DNA from 3 places in the Methylophaga sp. UBA3603 genome. Region 1 is predicted to be linked to each of the others. Evidence: riboswitches for the same ligand, from Rfam matches in the RefSeq annotation. Region 1 holds a riboswitch; each other region holds the start of a gene.
The links. Region 1 has a riboswitch for cyclic di-GMP ahead of B4F66_RS09780 (hypothetical protein). Riboswitches for the same ligand answer to the same signal wherever they lie in the genome.

Region 2: it holds a riboswitch for cyclic di-GMP, as region 1 does, so the genes downstream of both, B4F66_RS06450 (VPLPA-CTERM sorting domain-containing protein) here and B4F66_RS09780 (hypothetical protein) in region 1, are expected to answer to the same signal.
Region 3: it holds a riboswitch for cyclic di-GMP, as region 1 does, so the genes downstream of both, B4F66_RS13225 (hypothetical protein) here and B4F66_RS09780 (hypothetical protein) in region 1, are expected to answer to the same signal.

The regions. Positions count from the first base shown of each region.
Region 1 covers NZ_DFMC01000009.1:526,256-528,456, forward strand. The annotation lists gene B4F66_RS09770 (hypothetical protein) at 1-63, shown strand, start outside; cyclic di-GMP riboswitch class I at 386-471, shown strand; gene B4F66_RS09775 (hypothetical protein) at 500-1,024, shown strand; cyclic di-GMP riboswitch class I at 1,235-1,316, shown strand; gene B4F66_RS09780 (hypothetical protein) at 1,346-1,864, shown strand; cyclic di-GMP riboswitch class I at 2,020-2,098, shown strand; gene B4F66_RS09785 (hypothetical protein) at 2,141-2,201, shown strand, end outside.
Region 2 covers NZ_DFMC01000008.1:209,334-211,534, reverse strand. The annotation lists gene B4F66_RS06460 (bifunctional diguanylate cyclase/phosphodiesterase) at 1-376, opposite strand, end outside; gene B4F66_RS06455 (hypothetical protein) at 781-1,260, opposite strand; cyclic di-GMP riboswitch class I at 1,383-1,460, shown strand; gene B4F66_RS06450 (VPLPA-CTERM sorting domain-containing protein) at 1,476-2,081, shown strand; gene B4F66_RS06445 (PFL family protein) at 2,155-2,201, opposite strand, start outside.
Region 3 covers NZ_DFMC01000010.1:493,059-495,259, forward strand. The annotation lists gene B4F66_RS13215 (DUF502 domain-containing protein) at 1-136, shown strand, start outside; tRNA gene B4F66_RS13220 (tRNA-Arg) at 372-448, opposite strand; gene B4F66_RS13225 (hypothetical protein) at 581-1,231, opposite strand; cyclic di-GMP riboswitch class I at 1,248-1,334, opposite strand; gene B4F66_RS13230 (zinc-dependent alcohol dehydrogenase family protein) at 1,628-2,201, opposite strand, start outside.

The DNA.
Region 1 (2,201 bases):
GCACCAGCACTGTTAGGCTTCTTCGGTTTACGCCGTCAAGCACGGAAAACAGTGGTTGCATAACACCAAATGAGTTAACAATATTGTTAGTTTTAAGAAAAGGGAGCTTCGGCTCCCTTTTTTTGCAGTTATGTACTTGATTCAGTTAGCTATTATTCACAGCATGAAGTGGGACAACCAATAGAATATTGTTATAAAGTTCATTAAATATGGATATTGTGAGAAAAAGAAAATCAGCTATAATCAGCCTGAAATATATAATTTTTTTGCAATAAATTTGTCACTAGTACCATAGTACAATTTCAATCATGCAAATGAAGTAGTAGTGTTTAATCATCACCGAGATATTTCTTGGAGATAAAAAGTTCAGAAACAATGTTGTTTCTGTTTTTGTTGCCAAACTTACCGTGAGGTAAGGTCGGAAAGCCACGGATCTTCTGGCTGGATTATGAAGATGGCCGGGTTGCATTGCTTAATTTTTCAATTAAAGGAAATTATTATGAAAAATGCGATGCTATTTTGTATAGCTTTATTGTTCTCAGTTGGTGCTAATGCCGCTACACTGACATTATCAACAGTTGGTTCTTCAGGTGCTACTCAAAGTATTGATCTGAATAACAACAGTACAGTTCTTGCTGGTGGTACTGTTGCTAATTCAGGAGTTTGGGAATCATTGTTTGATGTTCAAACTGATGTTGATACACCGGTGAAAGTTGAGTGGTCATTTAACCCAACTAACAGCTTGAGTAATGCTCAATTGGCCTTTGGTCTGTTGACTGGCCCTGGTGGTGGTTATGTTGGTGCGCCAACTATTTTTAACATCACTGGTGATTTTATCTTTACTGCTATTTTGACAGCGGGATCATTCTTTGGTGTTGATATTTTTAATGCCACATCAGATGTTCTGAAATACGACCTGTCAATTTCTGCAGTACCAGTACCAGCTGCATTATGGTTATTTGCTCCAGCATTGATGGGCTTTTTCGGTTTACGTCGTAAAGCACTGAAAACAGCTGCTGCATAGTAACAAATGAGTTAACAATATTGTTGGTTCAAGGAAAGGGGGCTTCGGCTCCCTTTTCTTTGTGGGGCTCAATATCATCAAAAGACTCTAAAATTTTGCATCTGCGATTTACCTACCTGATTTGAAAAATCCACAAAAACTGTTAGTCTGTAACTGAACTTTCAGGAATATAAGAAAGTCTCAATTTTAGAAACAATTCTGTTTCTATCTTCAATATAAAGCCAAACTTGTCGTGAGGCAGGGTCGGAAAGCTACGGATCTTTAATTGACTAAAGATGGCCGGGCTGCATTGCTTATTTTTTCACTTAGAAGGAAATTGCTATGAAAAAAGCGATGCTATTATGTATAGCCTTTTTATTCTCTGCTGGTGCAAACTCAGCAACTCTTAATTTAACAGCTGAGGGCTCAAATGGGGCATCCCAACAGCAAGTCACCTTAAATAAGAACAATGTTGTTTTAGGTGGTGGTGTTGTTGAAAGCTCCAGATCAAATTGGAGTTCAATGTTTAACGTCACAGCAGATACAAATACTGCGGTTGATGTTGAATGGTCATTTAACCCAGTGAGAAATCTGGTTTCTGCTACTGTAGCAATTTTTGCATTAGATGGTAGTTTTACAGAAACGTACGATATAACGGGCGATTTTACTTTTTCGGCCATATTGTCAGCAGGTAAAACTTACGGTTTGGATATTTTAGATGCTACATCACATGCATTAAAATATGATGTGTCAGTTACCTCATTATCAGAAGTGCCTGTACCAGCCGCATTATTTTTATTCGCTCCCGCCTTATTAGGATTGATTGGCTTGCGTCGTAGAGCCAAGATGACTGCAGGCTGAAACGGTTAGGAGAAATAAAAAGGGAGCTTGAAGCTCCCTTTTTTATATATTTTTTGTCAGAAAAGACTCTGTACAAACTGAATAAAAAACGTTATGGTTAAATTAACTTCCTTAAAAAGCTGGGAAGTTTTCACAATGGAAAGGATTTCTTCTTTCCTATCAATAGCCAAACCTGTTGTGAGGCGGGGGCGGAAAGCCACGGGTCTTACCTTGTAAGATCGCCGGGTTGCATTGCTTAACTTAATCTATAAATCAAACCCCTTAAAGGAGCGACTTATGAAAAAAGCGATGCTTTTCTTTATGACGTTATTTTTCTCAATTAGTGTAAATGCAGCAA
Region 2 (2,201 bases), on a different contig from region 1:
TTTCCTGCTCTGTACGTTTCAGGTCGGTGATATTTTGAAAATAGCCATGCCATACCATTCCGTTTTCTGAATCCGCTTCAGGCATGGCTTTGCAATCCACTAAAACCTTACCTTTCTGAGGGTGTAACACATGCCAACCCAGATTCAGAGGTTGCATCGTTTGAGCTGACTCAGCCATTTTCTGCAGAATAATGCCACGATCATCTGAATCAATGCTCATCCATGCAGACGAGGAATCTTCAATAATTTGTGCTGCGGTAAAACCAAAAATATCAACGATGGAAGCTGTACTGTCGAGAATTGCTATCTGCCGCTCAGACTGCAGACAAAACTTCACTATGGCAACCGGTGAGGTATCGGCTACATAGCTGTTCACGAGAGGCTTTTTGGCTTTGTTTTGGCTGAGGTGGTCATTAGATAGATGGTCAATACCCCGTCTGTTTTTACTTAGCGATTAAGTTGAAATAATTTCAAGGACTTACTGATTCATAACAGGCAATTAAAAATATTTAAACAGAACTGTTAATTGATTTTAACGATCTTAAAATGCCGGGGCATCTTAGGCATATTACCTTTTCATTACAAGGGATAATTCTCACTAAAACCAGGGACTTTTACCTTGGTCGTAATATATTGACTCCAAGGAAAGAAAATAATTTGTCCCGTAGAAATTTAATGCGATTATAGAGATTTATTCTCCAAAAACCTGTGCTCTCCATCTCATCCTCAAGCATGAACTAAAAGCAAGTGGTCTTATGGTTTTTGTGAGCGTTTGATGAGTCAGGTCAGTAGAGTTGTAAAACGTTGGGCGGGAGGTGAGTTTACAAAAACACCTGGATCGTTTTTTTCTGCGAAGCAGACATTTACGATCACATTTTCATAAAGCCAGTAAATATAACCGCCTTCATCCATCCGGTAGCGCCACTGGTACTGACACTGTACCCACCCTTCTTCGAGCGAAGTAAGTAATATCGGTGGTTCATCGGCCTGTAATCGTGGTTTGAACTCCACTGTCTTGACTTTTAAACCAACACGAAAACGATCAATTAAAAAATAATCATCTGTCAGTTGATAGCGAATGCGATTTCCGGAAATATCATCCCCATGCTTATCAAGCAATATTTGCTTATTAGACAAAACAGAAGAGGAGGATTTTAGCGGATAGCGATCAGGTAATCCTGCCCTTGCTTTTTTGTGCGCATCAGAAAGCTGAGATTTATCCCACTGAAAGATAATAATTTGTACAACGAGTTTTTGCATTAATAAGTTACCGGACTAACCGTAAGTGATTTATTAAGTGTATTTGTACCAAAGTACAATTAAAAAACGTCTAAATAAGGATTATTTTGAATCTGTGTCGAACTTTATAAGACACATTTATTTTTAATTTTTGCCAAACTTAATGCGAATTAAGGACGGAAAGTTTCCGGTCTCAAAGTTGAGATTGCTGAACTACAAAAATTGAGGATATATCTATGAAAAACTTAACAAAAATTTTAGCAATATCTGCATTATGTTTTGCTCCAGTTTCCTTTGCTGCAACCATTGATAGCCTATATGATAGCTTTGAAGGTGAAGGTCAGGCGAGTTCTGTCTTAAACTATAACAGCTTCGTTAATTGGGATGTATCAAACGGTACGGTTGATTTGATCAAAAACGGTAATCAATGGGGAATCGTTTGTTCAGTTGGTAGCTTTTGCGTAGATCTGGACGGCTCAACTGGTGACGCAGGAATTTTGTCTTCTAAAAATGGTTTTTCTGCAGGAAAATACAAAGTGAGTTTTGATTTATCTGGTAATCAACGTAATGGTCCTGCTGACCAAGTTTCGGTGTTGTTTGGAGCAGGTGCACTTGTTAATCATCTTCTCTTGGATTGGGATGAAAATTGGCATACCTATAGTTTCCTGGTTGATTTGGTTGATGGGGATAAATTATCTTTTAGAAACTTCGGGGGGGATAATGTTGGAGCGATGCTGGATAACATCCGGGTTTCAGCCGTTCCAATACCAGCAGCAGTTTGGTTATTTGGTTCAGGTTTGATGGGCTTTTTAGCAATGCGTAGAAGAGCGAAAAGCCAGTAATTCTGACGCTTATTTTATCTAAAAAAGCCGTGACAGTTTCTGTCACGGCTTTTTAATTGTTAGCATAAGATGATCAATTGACCAAGCTTTGAATCGGAGCAGGAATACGTCCGCCTAGTC
Region 3 (2,201 bases), on a different contig from region 1:
TACAATTTGCGTTTCACGAGATCAGGTTCGGTCTTTGGAAATGTCGAATGAAGACACGATGCGCTGGATCCTGACCGCAGGACTTTCAGATAGTGAAACAGAAAGCCATCAACCAAAAATCATTGTTGAAAAATAATTTTTCACAAGGCAACTGGTAAAGAATTGTCATTACTTTCTTAGTTGCGCCGTATCCATTACCCAGTGGGATATTTATTCCTTTCCCAACCTCAACTTTCTGAATCTGATAAACCTAATACAAATCGATAAATTTGTTACAGAAAAAATGAAGGTTCTAAAAGTTGATGGGGAGTATGCGAATGACTATCCCGCTATTATTCATTTCCAGTCAAAAATAATCTATTGATTATTATTGGTGTCCCTGACAGGAGTCGAACCTGTGGCCTTCCCCTTAGGAGGGGGACGCTCTATCCATCTGAGCTACAGGGACATCGGCCGCAATTATATCAGTCAAGCTGATCGGCTTCACTTCGAAACAAACCAATTGGCGGTTGAACGGAAGTTATACAAATAAAAAAGCCGTGATGAAATTAATCATCACGGCTTTCTGAAAGAAATAAAGTTAAGCGACTTTATTTTTTGCTCTTCGACGTAATCCCATGAGTCCAAGCAATGCAGGCGCAAACATGAAAGCGGCGGCAGGGATTGGAACTTCAGAGACTCCGACAACACTATTGTAAGACATGTCCATGTAACGTACTCCAGCTGGGTCGTTATTGTCTCTAAAAGTAATTCCTGCAAAAGCACCCAAGCCGGAGATAGAGTATTTGTTGTACCCTTCCAGCATGCTGATTAGTACTGTGTTGATTAAACTACCACTATTTGAAAATAAATCTGCAGCAACATTGGATCCTGCAACAGAGCTTCCCATCACCCATGAAAAACTGTCGGCATTAAAATCAAACAAAATCGACAATGGGCCCTGAAAACTTGAGGGTGTAAGAAGTGAATTGCCAGAATCACAACCTGTGCAACCTGGATCAAAAGAGACAACTCTTATTGTTCCACTTGGTGTTAGTGATAATGGCCCTGTAGGGGAACCTGAAATTGCTGAGCCAGATGCAGTCTGACCTGTGAAAGTTTGTGAGAAACTTGCCCCATCAGCATCAATAAGGGTGGAAGTGGTAGCCCCACTCAAATCAATGTCGACTGTAGCGGCAAAAGCAGATAAAGAAAATAATGAGAAGATTATCGTAGCTATCATCTTATTCATCGGTGAACTCCTTAAAGTATGCAACCCAGCCCTGATACCTTTACTTAAAAGCACAGCTGTAATTTTCCGTCCAAGGCTCACGCCAAGTTTGGCATAATAAATAGCGTGATTAGATCACTCTTTCGAACTTACACTAAATTTTATTAAAAAGTATTGTACTTTAGTACTAATTAATAAATCTTTGATGTTAATTATTAGAGCTAATAATGTAATCCCAGCCCTATCCTTCTCATTTTGGACAGATAAATGTTCAACGCTCTATCCATCTGAGCTACAGGGACATCGGCCACAATTATAGCAGGGCTATTTTAGACCGACGAATTCTGAAGCATTCTGTCGGGGATTGAGCGGCTAATAAATTAAAAAAGCCCCTCATCAGGGGCTTTTTTATTTCATTTAAAACTCTAAACAAATTTTACCAAAATGCTGATTCGTTTCTTGGTACTCAAATGCTTTGACAATGTCCTTTAAAGCAAAAGTACGATCAATAATTGGTTTTAGCTGATTAACCTCGATAGCTTTAATCATCTCCTGCTGATGGACTCTACTACCAACAAGGACGCCCTGAAGCCTAACCTGTTTCACAAAAGTCTTCACAATATTTATATCGCAAGTCTGTCCAGAAAGAATACCGATTAACGAAATTTGGCCAGCGATACGTACAGCGTTTAGAGACTGCTCCAATGTTTCAGCACCACCAATTTCAACGACGTGGTCAACACCTTTTCCATCATTAAGTTCTCTGGCTAAAAAGCCCCATTTAGGTTCTTTTTTATAATTGATCACATGATCTGCTCCCAGCTCCTTCAACCTAGTGAGTTTTTGATCACTGGATGAAGTGGCAATCACTTTGGCGCCTGCCATTTTGGCAAACTGTAAAGCGAAAATGGATACACCACCAGTCCCTTGAAGAAGAACGGTATCACCTGATTTGAGCTGATTAAAATCGAACAAAGCCCGCCATGCTGTC